Regions from separate parts of the Stenotrophomonas sp. STEN063 genome, predicted to be linked through region 4. Evidence: predicted binding sites of a transcription regulator. Region 4 holds the regulator's gene; each other region holds the start of a gene.
The links. The regulator FliA, encoded in region 4, starts transcription of late flagellar genes. The targets are predictions, from matches to a motif close to TAAAGTTTNNCNNNCNNNGGCCGATAA.
Positions count from the first base shown of each region.

Region 1: motA (flagellar motor stator protein MotA) is a predicted target of FliA. The motif match lies at 1,661-1,687, and genes of this name have one in related genera.
Region 2: AC1VWL_RS14480 (methyl-accepting chemotaxis protein) is a predicted target of FliA. The motif match lies at 1,643-1,669, and genes of this name have one in related genera.
Region 3: AC1VWL_RS00890 (methyl-accepting chemotaxis protein) is a predicted target of FliA. The motif match lies at 1,848-1,874, and genes of this name have one in related genera.

Region 1 covers NZ_JBXFWF010000094.1:882-4,467, reverse strand. Annotated here, with positions in the region: gene AC1VWL_RS18140 (winged helix-turn-helix transcriptional regulator) at 1-281, shown strand, start outside; gene AC1VWL_RS18135 (classical arabinogalactan protein 4) at 469-870, opposite strand; gene msrB (peptide-methionine (R)-S-oxide reductase MsrB) at 994-1,461, shown strand; gene motA (flagellar motor stator protein MotA) at 1,717-2,571, shown strand; gene motB (flagellar motor protein MotB) at 2,582-3,535, shown strand.
Region 2 covers NZ_JBXFWF010000056.1:18,087-21,672, reverse strand. Annotated here, with positions in the region: gene AC1VWL_RS14485 (methyl-accepting chemotaxis protein) at 1-1,379, shown strand, start outside; gene AC1VWL_RS14480 (methyl-accepting chemotaxis protein) at 1,721-3,586, shown strand, end outside.
Region 3 covers NZ_JBXFWF010000002.1:9,987-13,572, reverse strand. Annotated here, with positions in the region: gene AC1VWL_RS00905 (NUDIX hydrolase) at 1-34, shown strand, start outside; gene mnmA (tRNA 2-thiouridine(34) synthase MnmA) at 31-1,152, shown strand; gene hflD (high frequency lysogenization protein HflD) at 1,162-1,776, shown strand; gene AC1VWL_RS00890 (methyl-accepting chemotaxis protein) at 1,903-3,093, shown strand.
Region 4 covers NZ_JBXFWF010000001.1:9,108-12,693, reverse strand. Annotated here, with positions in the region: gene flhF (flagellar biosynthesis GTPase FlhF) at 1-118, shown strand, start outside; gene AC1VWL_RS00065 (MinD/ParA family ATP-binding protein) at 105-989, shown strand; gene AC1VWL_RS00060 (RNA polymerase sigma factor FliA) at 986-1,735, shown strand; gene cheY (chemotaxis response regulator CheY) at 1,749-2,141, shown strand; gene AC1VWL_RS00050 (protein phosphatase CheZ) at 2,141-2,761, shown strand; gene AC1VWL_RS00045 (chemotaxis protein CheA) at 2,765-3,586, shown strand, end outside.

The sequences.
Region 1 (3,586 bases), on a different contig from region 4:
AGGCCAGCCTGCTGGTGTTCGTGGAGATCAGCCTGGCCTACAAATCCGGCGACATCTTCGAGGAATTCCGGCGTGCGGCGCTGAAGCTGCCCAACGTACTGGAATGCCATTTGATGTCCGGCGATTTCGATTACCTGCTCAAGGCACGCATCAACGAAATGGCCTCCTACCGCAAGTTGCTCGGCAGCACCCTGCTGACCTTGCCGCACGTACGCGAATCCAAAAGCTACATCGTGATGGAGGAAGTAAAAGAAACCCTCTGCCTGCCAATAGCAGAGTAGTGCCGAGCCGTACGCCCCTCCCTTTGGCCGCAGGCCAAGGGGGTGAAGAGGGCCTGCTTGCACGCCACCGGCGTGCGGCCTGATGAACGACCGAAGGCCATGCCTTCGGGCCGGGCGGGTTGGGGAGGGATAGCTTTTGGCTTTGGCTTGGAATGCCTCCTGCCGAGCATGGCTCGGCACTACAGGGTCAGCGCGCACCGGCCGGCGGCGGCACTACCTGTTGCCCCACACCGCTGGGCACGGTGTCGTAATAGCGATTGGTGCGGGTATCCAATACCCGGCCGGGGCTGGTCTGCCGCATATGCGGCGCTGGCTGTCCCTTGCTGTCGTAGATCGGACGCGCGGTCTGCGCTGGCTGGCTGATCGGCTTTGCCTTCGGCGTCGGTTTGGGCTTGGTGACCGGCTGTGGCGGCAATGGCCGCGCATCCTCCTGGCGCTGGTCGGATGGCACCGTTGTCGACGGCCGCGACGGCGGCGGCAGCGTCACCGGCCGGGTTGCAGTCGGCGACGGTGGCTGCTGTAGCTGCGCCTGCGCCGAGAGCGGTGCGATCGCCAGCACTGCCAGCGCCAGATATGTCATCCGTTTCATCGACATCTCCCGTTGCTCGACCAGCCGAGCATGCGCCGACACGGCTGGCGCCACCATGAATGCGCCCTTGGACTGGCCACTGCCCGCCCCTACCATTGATACCTGCCCCACGGATGCCGCGCCATGACCGCCTTCGACCTGACCCCTCCCAGCACCACCCAACGTGATGCCCTGATCGCCGGGCTCAGCAGCGAAGAACAGCGCGTGCTGCTGCATCACGGCACCGAGGCACCGTTCTGCGGCGTGTTCCTGGATAACAAGCGTGACGGCGTGTACTGCTGCCGCCTGTGCGCGCTGCCGCTGTTCCGTTCCAGCACCAAGTTCGACTCGGGCACCGGTTGGCCGAGCTTCTTCGCACCGTTCGATCCGGCCCATGTGCGCGAGATCCGCGACATCAGCCACGGCATGATCCGCACCGAGATCGTCTGCGCACGCTGTGGCAGCCATCTTGGCCATGTATTCCCGGACGGCCCGCCGCCGACCTTTGAACGGCATTGCCTGAACTCAGTGTCGCTGGGCTTTGTCGAGAACGGCCAGCCGTACCCGGACCCGCTGCAGCGTGGCGGAGCCGAGGCACAGCCCGCAGCGTAAGCAAGCGCGTCACCTGTAGTGCCGAGCCATGCTCGGCAGGGGCTCTACTAGTAAAGCCTCAGCCGAACATGGCTCGGCTCTACAGAACAGCATTACCTGTAAAGCCTCAGCCGAGCATGGCTCGGCTCTACAGAGCAGCATTACCGGTAAAGCGTCAGCCGAGCATGGCCCGGCTCTACAGGGGCTGCTGCGCTCAGCCTACAGATTTTCCGCTGACGGCCGACAACGGGATATCCCCTCCCCTTGTCTGCCCCCATGCTTATCATCGTCGGCCTGCTCGTTGTCATTTTCGCTGTCCTGGGCGGCTACGTCGGTGCGCACGGGCGCCTGGCCGCGCTGTGGCAGCCCTACGAACTGGTCATCATCGGTGGTGCCGCCCTCGGTGCTTTCCTGATCGCCACGCCGCTCAAGACCGTCAAGCAGACCCTGCGGGCAACCGTCAGCGTGTTCAAAGGCCCGCAGTACAAGCGCCAGGACTACCTGGACGTGCTCAGCCTGCTCTACGAACTGCTCAACAAGGCGCGCCGTGAAGGCTTCATGGCGCTGGAAGACCACGTCGAGAATCCGCAGGACAGCGCGGTGTTCGCCAACTACCCGAAGGTGCTGGCCGACCACCATCTGCTCGACTTCATCACCGACTGCCTGCGCCTGATGATCGGCTCCAACATCGAGCCGCATGAGCTGGAACCGCTGCTGGAGCTGGAGCTGGAAAAGCACCACCACGAGGCGATGGAACCGGCCCACGTGCTCAACAAGGTCGCCGATGGCCTGCCTGGGTTCGGCATCGTCGCCGCGGTGCTGGGCATCGTCATCACCATGGGCTCGATCGGCGGAGACATCAAGGAAGTGGGCGCGCACGTGGCTGGCGCGCTGGTTGGTACCTTCCTCGGCATCCTGCTCGGCTACGGCTTCGTCGGCCCGCTGGCCGCGGCGATGGAGGCACGCGCCGAACAGGACGCCCGCATCTATGAATCGGTGAAGACCGCACTGCTGGCCTGCCTGCGTGGCTACAACCCGAAGATCGCGCTGGAGTTCGCCCGCAAGACCGTGCCCTCGGCACTGCGGCCGGGTTTCAGCGAGTTCGAACAGCACCTGAAGTCGGTCAAGTAAGGCGCGCGCCATGACCGAGAGCAAACCCACGGTAATCGTTCGCCGGGTGAAGAAAATCCAGGGTGGCGGCCACCACGGCGGTTCGTGGAAGGTGGCCTACGCCGACTTCGTCACCGCGATGATGGCCTTCTTCCTGGTGCTGTGGCTGATGGCCGCCACCACCAAGCCCGAGCGCGCGGCGATCTCCGAGTACTTCCGCAACCCCAGCCCCTTGAGTGGCACCAGCAGCACGCCGGCTCCGGGCATGGCCGGCCCCGGCGGCGCCAGCACCTCGATGATCAAGCTCGGTGGCGCCACCGATGTCTCGCGCGGCAACAGCAATGACCCGTTCCAGAACCAGCAGGAAGCGGTGCCCACGCCGGTGCAGGAGCGCGAGCGCGACAAGCAGCGGCTGGAAGCACTGAAGCAGGAGCTGCAGGAAGCGATCAGCAAGAGCCAGGCGCTGGAGCCGTTCAAGGACCAGCTGCTGCTGGACATCACCCCGGAAGGCCTGCGCATCCAGATCGTGGACAAGCAGAACCGGCCGATGTTCGACCTCGGCAGCGCGCGCCTGATGCCGTATACGCAGACCATCCTGGTGGAGCTGTCGCGCTACATCAACCAGGTGCCCAACCACATCAGCCTCACCGGCCATACCGACACCACCGCCTATTCCACCCAGCTGGGTTACGGCAACTGGGAGCTGAGTGCAGACCGCGCCAATGCCGCACGGCGTGCGCTGCTGGAAGGCGGCATGGACCCGGCCAAGGTGGCGCGGGTGGTCGGGTTGGCGTCCTCGGTGCTGTTCGACAAGGCCAATCCACAGAACCCGATCAACCGCCGCATCAGCATCGTGGTGATGAGCCAGGAAGCCGAGGCGGCAGCACTGAACCAGGCCGACAGCCTGCCGGTGCCGGTGACCGCCGTCGTCCCGGCAGCCACTGCAGCGGCCCCGGCTGATGGCGTCAGCGACGGCCCCGGCTGAGCCCTGTTCCGGCAGCAGGGGCCCGCTGCGCCTACAATGGGCATCGTTTTC
Region 2 (3,586 bases), on a different contig from region 4:
CGGTCACCGTACTCGAGCACCGTGGCGAGGTTGACGGCAAGGTGATGGAAGGCCTCGAGAAGAACGGCGTATTCAAGCGTGAAATGCGCTTTGGCGAAGCCGAGTTCGCACAGACCATTTCGGTGATCCGTGACGACAACAATGTACCGGTTGGCCACGTTGTCGAATGGCGCGATCGCAGCACCGAGGCCCAGGTCGAGAAGGAAGTGGCGCGCATCATGGAAGCCGCCGCTGCTGGCGACCTCAGCGGCCGCATCGGCACCGCCGACAAGGACGGCTTCTTCCTGCAGCTGGCCGAGCAGATCAACAGCCTGCTGGACGCCAATGCCAGCAGCCTGGAGCAGATCTCGGCACTGTTGTCTGCGCTCTCGCGCGGCGACCTGACCGTGCGCATGCACGGCGAGTACCAAGGCGTGTTCGCCACCATGCGTGACGACGCCAACGCCACCGCCGAACAGCTGACCGGCATTGTTGGCCGCATCAAGCAGTCCTCGGTGTCGATCAACTCGTCCGCCAGCGAAATTGCCGCCGGTAACAACGACCTGTCGCGTCGTACCGAGCAGCAGGCCGCCAACCTGGAAGAAACCGCAGCATCGATGGAGGAATTGACCTCCACCGTGCGCCAGAACGCAGAATCGGCACGCCAGGCCAACCAGCTCGCCATCGGCGCCGCCTCGGTGGCCTCGCAGGGCGGTGAAGTGGTCAGCCAGGTGGTCACCACCATGACCCAGATCGAACAGTCCTCGCGCAAGATTGCCGAGATCATCTCGGTGATCGACGGCATCGCCTTCCAGACCAATATCCTGGCCTTGAACGCTGCGGTGGAAGCCGCACGTGCCGGTGAACAGGGCCGCGGCTTTGCCGTGGTGGCGTCGGAAGTTCGCACGCTGGCCCAGCGCTCTGCCGGCGCCGCCAAGGAGATCAAGGGCCTGATCGATGACTCCGTCGGCAAGGTCGCTGACGGCTCGGCACTGGTCCGCAAGGCCGGCACCACCATGGGCGAGATCGTCGCCTCGGTGCAGCGCGTGACCGACATCATGGCTGAGATCTCCGCTGCCTCGCAGGAACAGTCGGCCGGCATCGAGCAGGTCAACCAGACCATCGTGCAGATGGACGAAACCACCCAGCAGAACGCCGCATTGGTCGAAGAAGCCACCGCGTCGGCCCGCTCTATGGAAGAACAGGCCGCGCATCTGGCCAACGTGGTATCCGTTTTCCAGCTGGAAGAAGGCGCCGCTGTCACCAGCAGCCCGGCTTCCGCACGTGAACCGGCACCCCGCCCCGCCGTCCAGGCAGCAGCACCGGCACCTCGCCGTCGCGCAGCCGCTGCCCGCACCGCAGTAGCCGAACTGGCTGACTCGGATTGGCAGGAGTTCTAAGCGACACCAGCGTTGGCTGTGCTGACAACGCAGCCAAGCCAAGCAATTGAACCACCCGAAATCCGATGCCAGTCCCTGGCATCGGATTTTTTTTTGGAGCGGCGTAAGCCGCGAAGCTGGCACACCTTAGGTCGAGGCGGCACCAACGACTGCAAGCACCACCAGCTTCGCTGGCTTACGCCGCTCCCACAACCGAATACACGTCCCTTCTTCGCATACGTGAACAGATCGACTGCTTTGGCAGGCGTACCTCTTCAGGCCGCTCAACTCGTGCCCTTCGCGGCCGATAAACCGGTATCCCCTCACGCAGCGCTGATACCGCAAGGTAACCAGCGGATTCGATGACTATCTTCTCGCTCTGGAACAACTACATTTCCAACATCTCCGTCAGGCGCAAGCTGAACCTGCTGACGGTCCTGATCGTGATCGGTGTGATCACGCTGGCGGTCATCGCTGCCCGCATGCAGTACCTGGATCTGTACGAAACCCGCAAGGCTGCGCTGCGTGCCCAGGTGGAAATGAGCTACGGCGTTCTTGACCACTACGCCAAGGAAGCGGAAACCGGCGCGATGCCGCTCGCTGACGCACAGAAGTACGCGATGGCCGCGCTGCAGAAGATGCGTTCCGACGCTGACGTCAACTACTTCAACATCTACGACACCAAGTACGTGTTGCTGATGCATCCGTTCCGTGCTGACCTGGTCGGCAAGGACATGAAGGACTTCCGTGGCGAGGACGGCGTCCGCGTCTACTACGACCAGGTCGAAGCCGCACGCAAGGGTGGCGGCTATGTCGCCTATAGCTGGGCCAAGCCGGGCAAGGATGGTGTGGTTGGCAAGCTTGCTTATGCAGGCATGTACAAACCGTGGAACTGGGTGGTCTCCAGCGGCGTCTACATGGACGATCTGCAAGGCCAGGCCCTGAAGTTCACCGCAATCATGACGGTGGCCGGTGGTGTGTTGGTGCTGCTGGTGCTGGCCTTGAGCTGGATCATCGGCAACCGCATCGTGCTGCCACTGCGCAATGCCACGGCCGTGGCAACCGCCATCGCCAAGGGGCGCATGGACAACCACATCGCTGCCCCCAGCAAGGACGAAACCGGCCAATTGCTCAGCAGCATGTCGCATATGCAGGACCAGCTGCGGGCGGTGATTGGCGCGCAGGCCGAGATGGCTCGCCAGCATGACGCCGGCATGATCGGCTACCGCATCGACGCCAGCCGCTTCCCCGGCGATTACGGGGTGATGGTTGAAGAGACCAATGTGCTGGTCAGCAACCATATCGACGTCAAGATGCAGGTGATCGCACTGGCGCAGCGCTATGCGGTCGGTGACCTCAGCCAGGACATGCCGCTGCTGCCCGGCGACAAGCGCGTCATCACCGACACCATGGCCGCAATCAAGACCAACCTCGCCGCCATCAACAGCGAGATCAAGCGCCTGGGCAGCGCAGCTGCTGCCGGTGACTTCAGCCAGCGCGGCGATGAAGACCGCTTCGAGCACGACTTCCAGGCGATGGTGCGTGCCCTGAACACCATGATGCAGGTCAGCGACGACAATCTGGGCGAAGTGTCGCGCCTGCTGCAGGCACTTGCCGATGGCGACCTCACCGTCAAGCTCAGCGGCGACGCTCAGGGCGTCTTCGCCAGCATGCGTGAAGACGCCAACAGCACCGTCTCCCAGCTGGCCGGCATCGTCTCCGGGATCCAGCAGTCTGCCGCCAGCATCAATCTGGCCGCCGGCGAGATTGCCACCGGAAATGCCGATCTCTCGCGCCGCACCGAAATGCAGGCTGCCAACCTCGAGGAAACCGCGGCTTCGATGGAGGAACTGACCTCCACCGTCCGCCAGAATGCGGAATCCGCACGCCAGGCCAACCAGCTGGCGATCGGTGCAGCCGGGGTAGCCTCACGTGGCGGGCTGGTGGTGGAAGAAGTGGTCACCACCATGGGTCAGATCCAGCAGTCCTCACGTCGCATCGCCGACATCATCAGCGTCATCGACGGCATCGCCTTCCAGACCAATATCCTGGCGCTGAACGCCGCGGTGGAAGCTGCCCGCGCCGGTGAGCAGGGCCGCGGCTTCGCCGTGGTTGCCGCCGAAGTCCGTACCCTCGCCCAGCGTTCGGCCGGAGCCGCCAAGGAGATCAAAACCCTGATCGAAGACTCGGTCGAGCGCGTGGACGAAGGTTCGCAGCTGGTGCAGCAG
Region 3 (3,586 bases), on a different contig from region 4:
CCCGCTTTCGATTGTGCGACAGGTGGCACCGTGAGCAATCCCAACATCGTGGTGGGCGTCTCCGGCGGCGTGGATTCGTCGGTGGCAGCACTTACCCTGGTCCAGCAAGGCCTGGATGTCGCCGGTCTGTTCATGCAGAACTGGGCCGACGATGGCAGCGGCCATTGCCGTGCCGAAGATGATCGCCGCGACGCCGTGGCGGTCTGCGGCCGGCTCGACATCCCGTTCCACTTCCGCGATTTCTCCAGCGAATACTGGCAGGGTGTGTTCGAGCATTTCCTGGCCGAATATGCGGCTGGCCGCACGCCCAACCCGGATGTGCTGTGCAACCGCGAGGTCAAGTTCAAGCACTTCCTGGACGCCGCGCGCGAGCTGGGCGCCGAGCGCATCGCCACCGGTCACTATGCCCAGGTCGACCACTCCGGCGGCCGCTGGCGCCTGCTGCGCGGCGCCGATCGCGGCAAGGACCAGAGCTATTTCCTGCACCAGCTGGGCCAGACCCAGCTGGCAGCCACCCTGTTCCCGATCGGGCACATGGAGAAGAGCGAGCTGCGCCGCATCGCCCGTGACGCCGGCCTGCCCACCCATGCCAAGAAGGATTCGACGGGTATCTGCTTCATCGGCGAACGCGATTTCCGCGAATTCCTTGGCCAGTACCTGCCAGCCCGCGAGGGCGAGATCCACGACCCCGACGGCCAGCTGATCGCCCGTCACCCCGGCGTGTTCTATTTCACCCTTGGCCAGCGCGAAGGCCTGAACATCGGCGGCGTGCGTGGGCGCCCGGCAGCACCATGGTTCGTGGTCGGCAAGGACGTGGCCCGCAACATCCTGTACGTCGACCAGGGCCATGACAGCCCCTGGTTGCAGTCCAACTGGCTGCGCAGCGAAACCATGCACTGGATTGCCGGTGCCCCACCCGCCCGTGAATTCGATTGCACCGCGCAGACCCGCTACCGCCAACCGGACGAAGCCTGCACCGTGAAGGTACGTGATGACGGTACGCTGGACGTGCATTTCGCACGCCCGCAACGCGCCGTCACCCCCGGCCAGTCGCTGGTGTTGTACGACGGCATGGAATGCCTGGGCGGCGCGGTGATCGCCGCCACCGATGCACCCCTGGAGCGCCGTTTGGCCGCCCCTGTTTCCCCTTGAGAGATGACCATGACCTTTTCCATCGATGACCGCGTACTTGCCCTGGCTGGCATTGCCCAGGCCTTGCAGCAGGTCCGCCGCATCGCAGAAACCGGCCATTCGGAGAGCGCCGTGGTGCGTACCGCAATGGACAGCGTAATGCGTATTGATGCCAGCTCGCCCGCTGCCGTGTATGGCAGTGCCAACCAGGTGGAACCCGGACTGCGCCTGCTGCGCGACTACTTCCGCAACCAGGGCAAGGACGACCTGCTGCCGCGGCTCGCGCTGTCGGTGATGCAGCTGGAACGTCGTTTCGTGCGCGAAGGCGCCACGGTCGACAAGGTGGAAGCCGGCATCGAGCGCGCCGCCGGCATTGCCCGCGAGCGCGGCGACAGCTGCCACCCGGACGTACTGAGCGCGATGGGCGCGCTGTATGCGGACACCATCAGCCAGCTCAAGCCGAAGATCATGGTGCAGGGCAACCCGCATTACCTGGGCCAGGCGATGGTGGTGTCGGAGATCCGGGCGCTGCTGCTGGCCGCGGTACGCTCGGCGGTGCTGTGGCGCCAGCTTGGCGGCGCTTACTGGGATTTCCTGTTCTCGCGCAAGTCCATGCTCGAAGCCATCGAGCGCCGTCTGCGCTGATTTTCAAGGCCCGCAATCGCATGGGTTGCGGGCCTGCATCGCAAAACCTCCCGGGATTCACCTCTGTGGGCTAAAGACACCCTGCCCACTGCCGATACTGCATTCGTGACTCTCCCGAGAACGTCCATGTATTCACGTATTGCAATCCGTTTGGCAGCCCCGCTTGTCCTCACCCTTCTGGTTGTGGTCGCTGCCGCCCTGTCCTGGCCCTCCGCGGCCCTGTGGGCGATCCTGACCACCATGGTGCTGAGCTGGCTGGTGTTTGCCTGGTGGAGCGTGCATTCGCAAAGCAAGCGCTCGCCTGAGCACGCCAAGGTGCTGAAAGAGCAGGACCAGCTGCTCAACGAACTGCGCAGCTTTGTCAGCAACGAAATCGATGGTTCGCGCAGCGAGATCGAGCGCGCCCGCGAGCTGATCCGGCAGGCCGTCGGCGGCTTGGGCGGCAGCTTCGATGCGATGAGCCGCAAGTCGCGCCAGCAGAGCCAGGCATTGGCCCGCATCGTTGACCGCGCCGGTGATGAAGGTGGCGGCGGTGTCGACGTGGCCCGCTTCGCCCAGAATGCCAGCCACCAGATGGAACAGCTGGTGGAAGCACTTGAGCAGGTCAGCGGCCAGAGCAGCAACACCGTGCAGCACATCGACCAGATGGCACAGCACCTGGATGGCATCTTCGCCCTGCTCGAAGACGTCAAGTCGATCGCCGACCAGACCAACCTGCTGGCCTTGAATGCCGCCATCGAAGCCGCGCGTGCCGGTGAAGCCGGTCGTGGCTTCGCCGTGGTGGCCGACGAGGTGCGCAACCTCTCCGAGCGCTCCACCACCTTCAACGAGCAGATCCGCAAGTTGGCCCACAGCTCCAAGGACGCGATTGCCAAGGTGCGTGAAACCGTCACCCACATGGCCTCACGCGACATGGACCGGTCCCGCGAAGCCCGCCACGAAGCGGCATCGATGCTGGACAGCGTTGCCGCCATCAACGCCTCGCTGGGTGATGGCATGCGCGAGATCTCCGAATGCGGCCGTGCCATCGACGGCAGCGTCGCCGAAGCCGTGCGCGCCCTGCAGTTCGAGGACATCGCCACCCAGGCCCTGGGCGGCGTGCACACCCATCTTGACCGTCTTGGCGCGATCAACCGCGAAGCCGTGGCGCTGCAGGAACTGCTGCACCGTAACGGCGGCGTCTTCGATGGCGAGATGGTCAGCGCACTGCAGCGCACCGGCAACCGCCTGCGCGAAATGCGCGTGGAATGGGAACGCCCGCCGCACAAGCCGGTGTCCCAGCAGAGCATGGGCGCTGGCACGGTAGAGTTGTTCTGATTTCGCACTGCTCCATCCCCGCACCCGAGCCCCGGCCCTTGGCCGGGGCTTTGCTGTTGCTGCAACCACGCTGATATATGCTGACACCCCGCTCCACCGCCAACAGCAACGCCGAGCCAGCATCGCAGGCTGATGACGCCATGCTTCCATCACCTATCGCCAACGGCACCCCGCTGAGTCGACGCGAACAACTCGCGCGGCTTGAACAGCATGCACGGCGGGAGCTGCTGGAACTGCGTGCACTGCGCGCTCAAGACACGCCCCCTGGTCAGACAGAAGAGACCGATTGGCTCACAAGCAGCATCGACTGGGACCTGTCCGTTCCCTGAGACACCGCCCCAACCGGTCAACATGCGTGCGCGCACAATGCCCTTTGGGAGCGGCGCAAGCCGCGAAACACACACATCATCGGCTCAAGGCCTGCCAGCATCGCCAGCTTCGCGGCTTACGCCGCTCCCACAGGTCGAAGAAACCCGGCTGCGGATCAGGCAGC
Region 4 (3,586 bases):
GGACGTCCCGGAAGACCTTTATCGGGCCTCTGCCGCAAATCTTGTACTCCGCCTTGAAGATTTGCGCCGCGCGGCCGATATGCCCTGCAACACGGAGTTGAACAATGCAGTCGCGTGAGTACGCCAAGCTGACCAACACCTTCCCGCTGTCGGCAACCCGGCACGAACCAGCCGGCCCGGTACGCACCATCGCGGTCACTGGCGGCAAGGGCGGTGTAGGTAAAACCAATGTCTCGGCCAACCTGGCCGTGGCACTGGCAGGCATGGGCAAACGTACCCTGCTGCTCGACGCCGACCTGGGCCTGGCCAACATCGACGTGGTGCTGGGCCTGCAGCCCAAGCACACCCTGGCCGACCTGGTCGCCGGACGCGCTACGCTGGAAGAAGTCATCATCGAAGGCCCGAACGGCGTGCTGGTCGTGCCCGCCGCCTCGGGCCGCCGGCACATGGCCGAGCTGCAGCCGGCCGAACACGTCGGCCTGGTCAATGTGTTCTCCGAGCTGGAGCGCGAGCTCGATGTGATGATCATCGACACCGCCGCCGGCATCACCGACAGCGTGCTGACCTTCTGCCAGGCCGCCCAGGACACCGTGGTGGTGGTCTGCGACGAACCGGCCTCGATCACCGATGCCTACGCATTGATCAAGGTACTCTCGCGCGAGCGCGGCGTGGACCGCATCCAGGTCGTCGCCAACATGGTGCGCGACCCGAACGAAGGCCGCGCCCTGTACGAAAAGCTGGTGCGGGTCTGCGAGAAGTTCCTGATCGATGTCTCCCTGAACTACCTGGGCTGCGTACCGCAGGACGACTGGCTGCGCCTGTCGGTGCAGCGCCAGCAGCCGGTGGTCAAGCTCTATCCTTCCGCGCCAGCCTCGCTGGCCATCAACGAAATCGCCCGTCGCACCGCGCGCTGGCAAGCCCCAACCGCCCCGCGCGGCGGCGTTGAGTTCTTCCTGGAACGCATCATCCAGCAGAAGGTGAAGGCATGAACAATGCAGCCGCCCAATACCGTGAGGTCCAGCGCAACGCGGCCAATGACTGCATTGCCCGCCACGCCGACCTGGTACGCCGCATCGCCCACCACCTGGCCGCGCGCCTGCCCGCCAGCGTCGAGGTCGATGACCTGATCCAGGCCGGCATGATGGGCCTGATCGAGGCCTCGCGCAGCTATGACGCCGAACAGGGCGCTTCGTTTGAAACCTACGCTTCGATCCGCATCCGCGGCTCGATGATCGACGAGATCCGCCGTGGCGACTGGGTGCCGCGCTCGGTGCACCGCCGCGCCCGCGATGCCGCTGCCACCATCCGCCGCCTTGAGCAGAGCAGCGGCCGTGCGGCCAGCGCCAGTGAAGTGGCCGAAGCGATGGAGCTGCCGTTGCCCGAATACATGCGACTGGTTGAAGACGCCTCGCGTGGCCAGGTCTTGAGCCTGGAGTCGCGGATCGAAGACCAGGGCGAGCTGGACACCCCCAGCACCGGCGGCCCCAACCCGCAGCAGGTATTGGAGCGCAGCCAGTTCGGCGCCGAGCTCGGCAAGGCCATCGGCCAGTTGCCCGAGCGCGAGCAGCTGGTGCTGTCGCTGTACTACGAGCAGGAATTGAACCTGAAGGAAATCGGCGCGGTATTGGGCGTGAGCGAATCCCGCGTCTGTCAGATCCACGGCCAGGCCACGCTGCGCCTGCGTAGCCGACTGAAGATTTTCGAGGCGGCCGACGCCGGGCTCGAAGAACCATGAAGAGGAAAGTCTTTTGAACAAGAACATGCGCATCCTGATCGTTGACGACTTCTCGACGATGCGCCGCATCGTCAAGAACCTGCTCGGCGATCTGGGCTTCACCAATACCGCCGAAGCCGAGGACGGGCATGCCGCGCTGTCGATGCTGCAGACGCAGTCGTTCGATTTCGTCGTCACCGACTGGAACATGCCGGTGATGACCGGCATCGAGCTGCTCAAGGCGATCCGCAACGATGCCAAGCTCAAGACCTTGCCGGTACTGATGGTTACCGCCGAGGCCAAGCGCGAGCAGATCATCGAGGCCGCACAGAGCGGCGTGAACGGCTACATCATCAAGCCGTTCACCGCGCAGACCCTGGAAGAGAAGCTCGGCAAGATCTTCGAACGCCTGGCAGCGAGCGCCTGATGAACCAGCCCGGGGAAGCATTGAGCGACAAATCGGCCCTGGTGCAGCGCCTGCAGGACGCACTGGCAGCATTGGAAAGTGGCGATGAGGCTGGCTGGCGTCGGGAAATCGACGCGCTCGCCGCCCTGCGCACGCAGCCGATGATGTCCGGCCTGGGCAGGCTTGCACGCGAACTGGGCCAGGCGCTGGGGGAACTGCCCAGCGTGCCCAGCGAAGCCGGTGAGCTGGACGACGCCTGCGCGCGCCTGGACCACGTGGTGCAGATGACCGAGCAGGCCACCCATCGCACGCTCGATCTGGCCGAAGAATGCCGCGCGCTGACCGAGCGCCTGCGTGCGGACGGGCTGAATGCCGAACAGGGCGAGATCCTCGAACGCATCCGCCACAACCTCACCGAAGTAGCGCTGACCCAGAGCTACCAGGACCTGACCGGGCAGATCATCCGCCGCGTGGTCGGCATCGTCCGTCGCGTGCATGAAGGTTTTGGCGCGCTCGGCCTGCCGCCGCCGGAAGAAGAAGCGCGCAACCAGGGCCTGGCTGGCCCGGCCGTCAATGGCCTGGACCGTCATGCCGTGTCGCAGGTGGACGCAGACGACCTGCTCTCGGACCTGGGGCTGTAAGCCATGAGTGCTTTTGCCGACGACATCGCCGCTGACTTCATCATCGAAGCGCAGGAGATCCTGGATCGCCTCGGCGAGCAGCTGGTGACGCTGGAACAGGCACCGCACGACAGCGACCAGCTCAACGCCGTGTTCCGTGGCTTCCACACACTGAAAGGTGGCGCCGGTTTTCTGGCGATCCATCCGATGGTGGAGCTGTGCCACGCCGCCGAAGAAACCCTGGGCATGGCACGGGCAGGCAAAGCCGAACTGCTGGCGCATCACTTCGACGCCGCCCAGCAATCGCTGGATTGGCTGCAGGCCATGCTCGACGCAGTGTCATCAGGCACCGAACCGGAGCATGCACCTGCTGCGCTTATCGCACAGTTCGATGTTGGCGCCGCCCCCGTGGTCGCAGTCGTGCAAGCGGTCGCTGCGCCTGCGGGTGACAGCGACCTGATCAGCGAAGACGAGTTCGAAGCCCTGCTCAACGAACTGCACGGCAGCGGTACGCCCGGTGCCCAGCCGATCGCTGCGGCAAAGTCCGGCGACGACCTGATCGACGAAGACGAATTCGAAGCCCTGCTGGACAAGCTGCACGGCGGTGCCGCACCGGGCGCCGTTCCCGTCCAGCCCGTTCCCACCGCGCCAGCCAAACCCAGGCCGGCCGCACCGCCGACCGCAGCACCCCGCGCTGCCGCCGGCGCCGCCAAACCGGCAGCGGCAAAAGCCGCCGAACCCGAGCACACCGTGCGCGTGGACACCAAGCGGCTGGACGCCATCGTCAACCTGATCGGCGAACTGGTGCTGGCCCGCAACCGGCTCAAGACCTTGCGCATGCGCCTC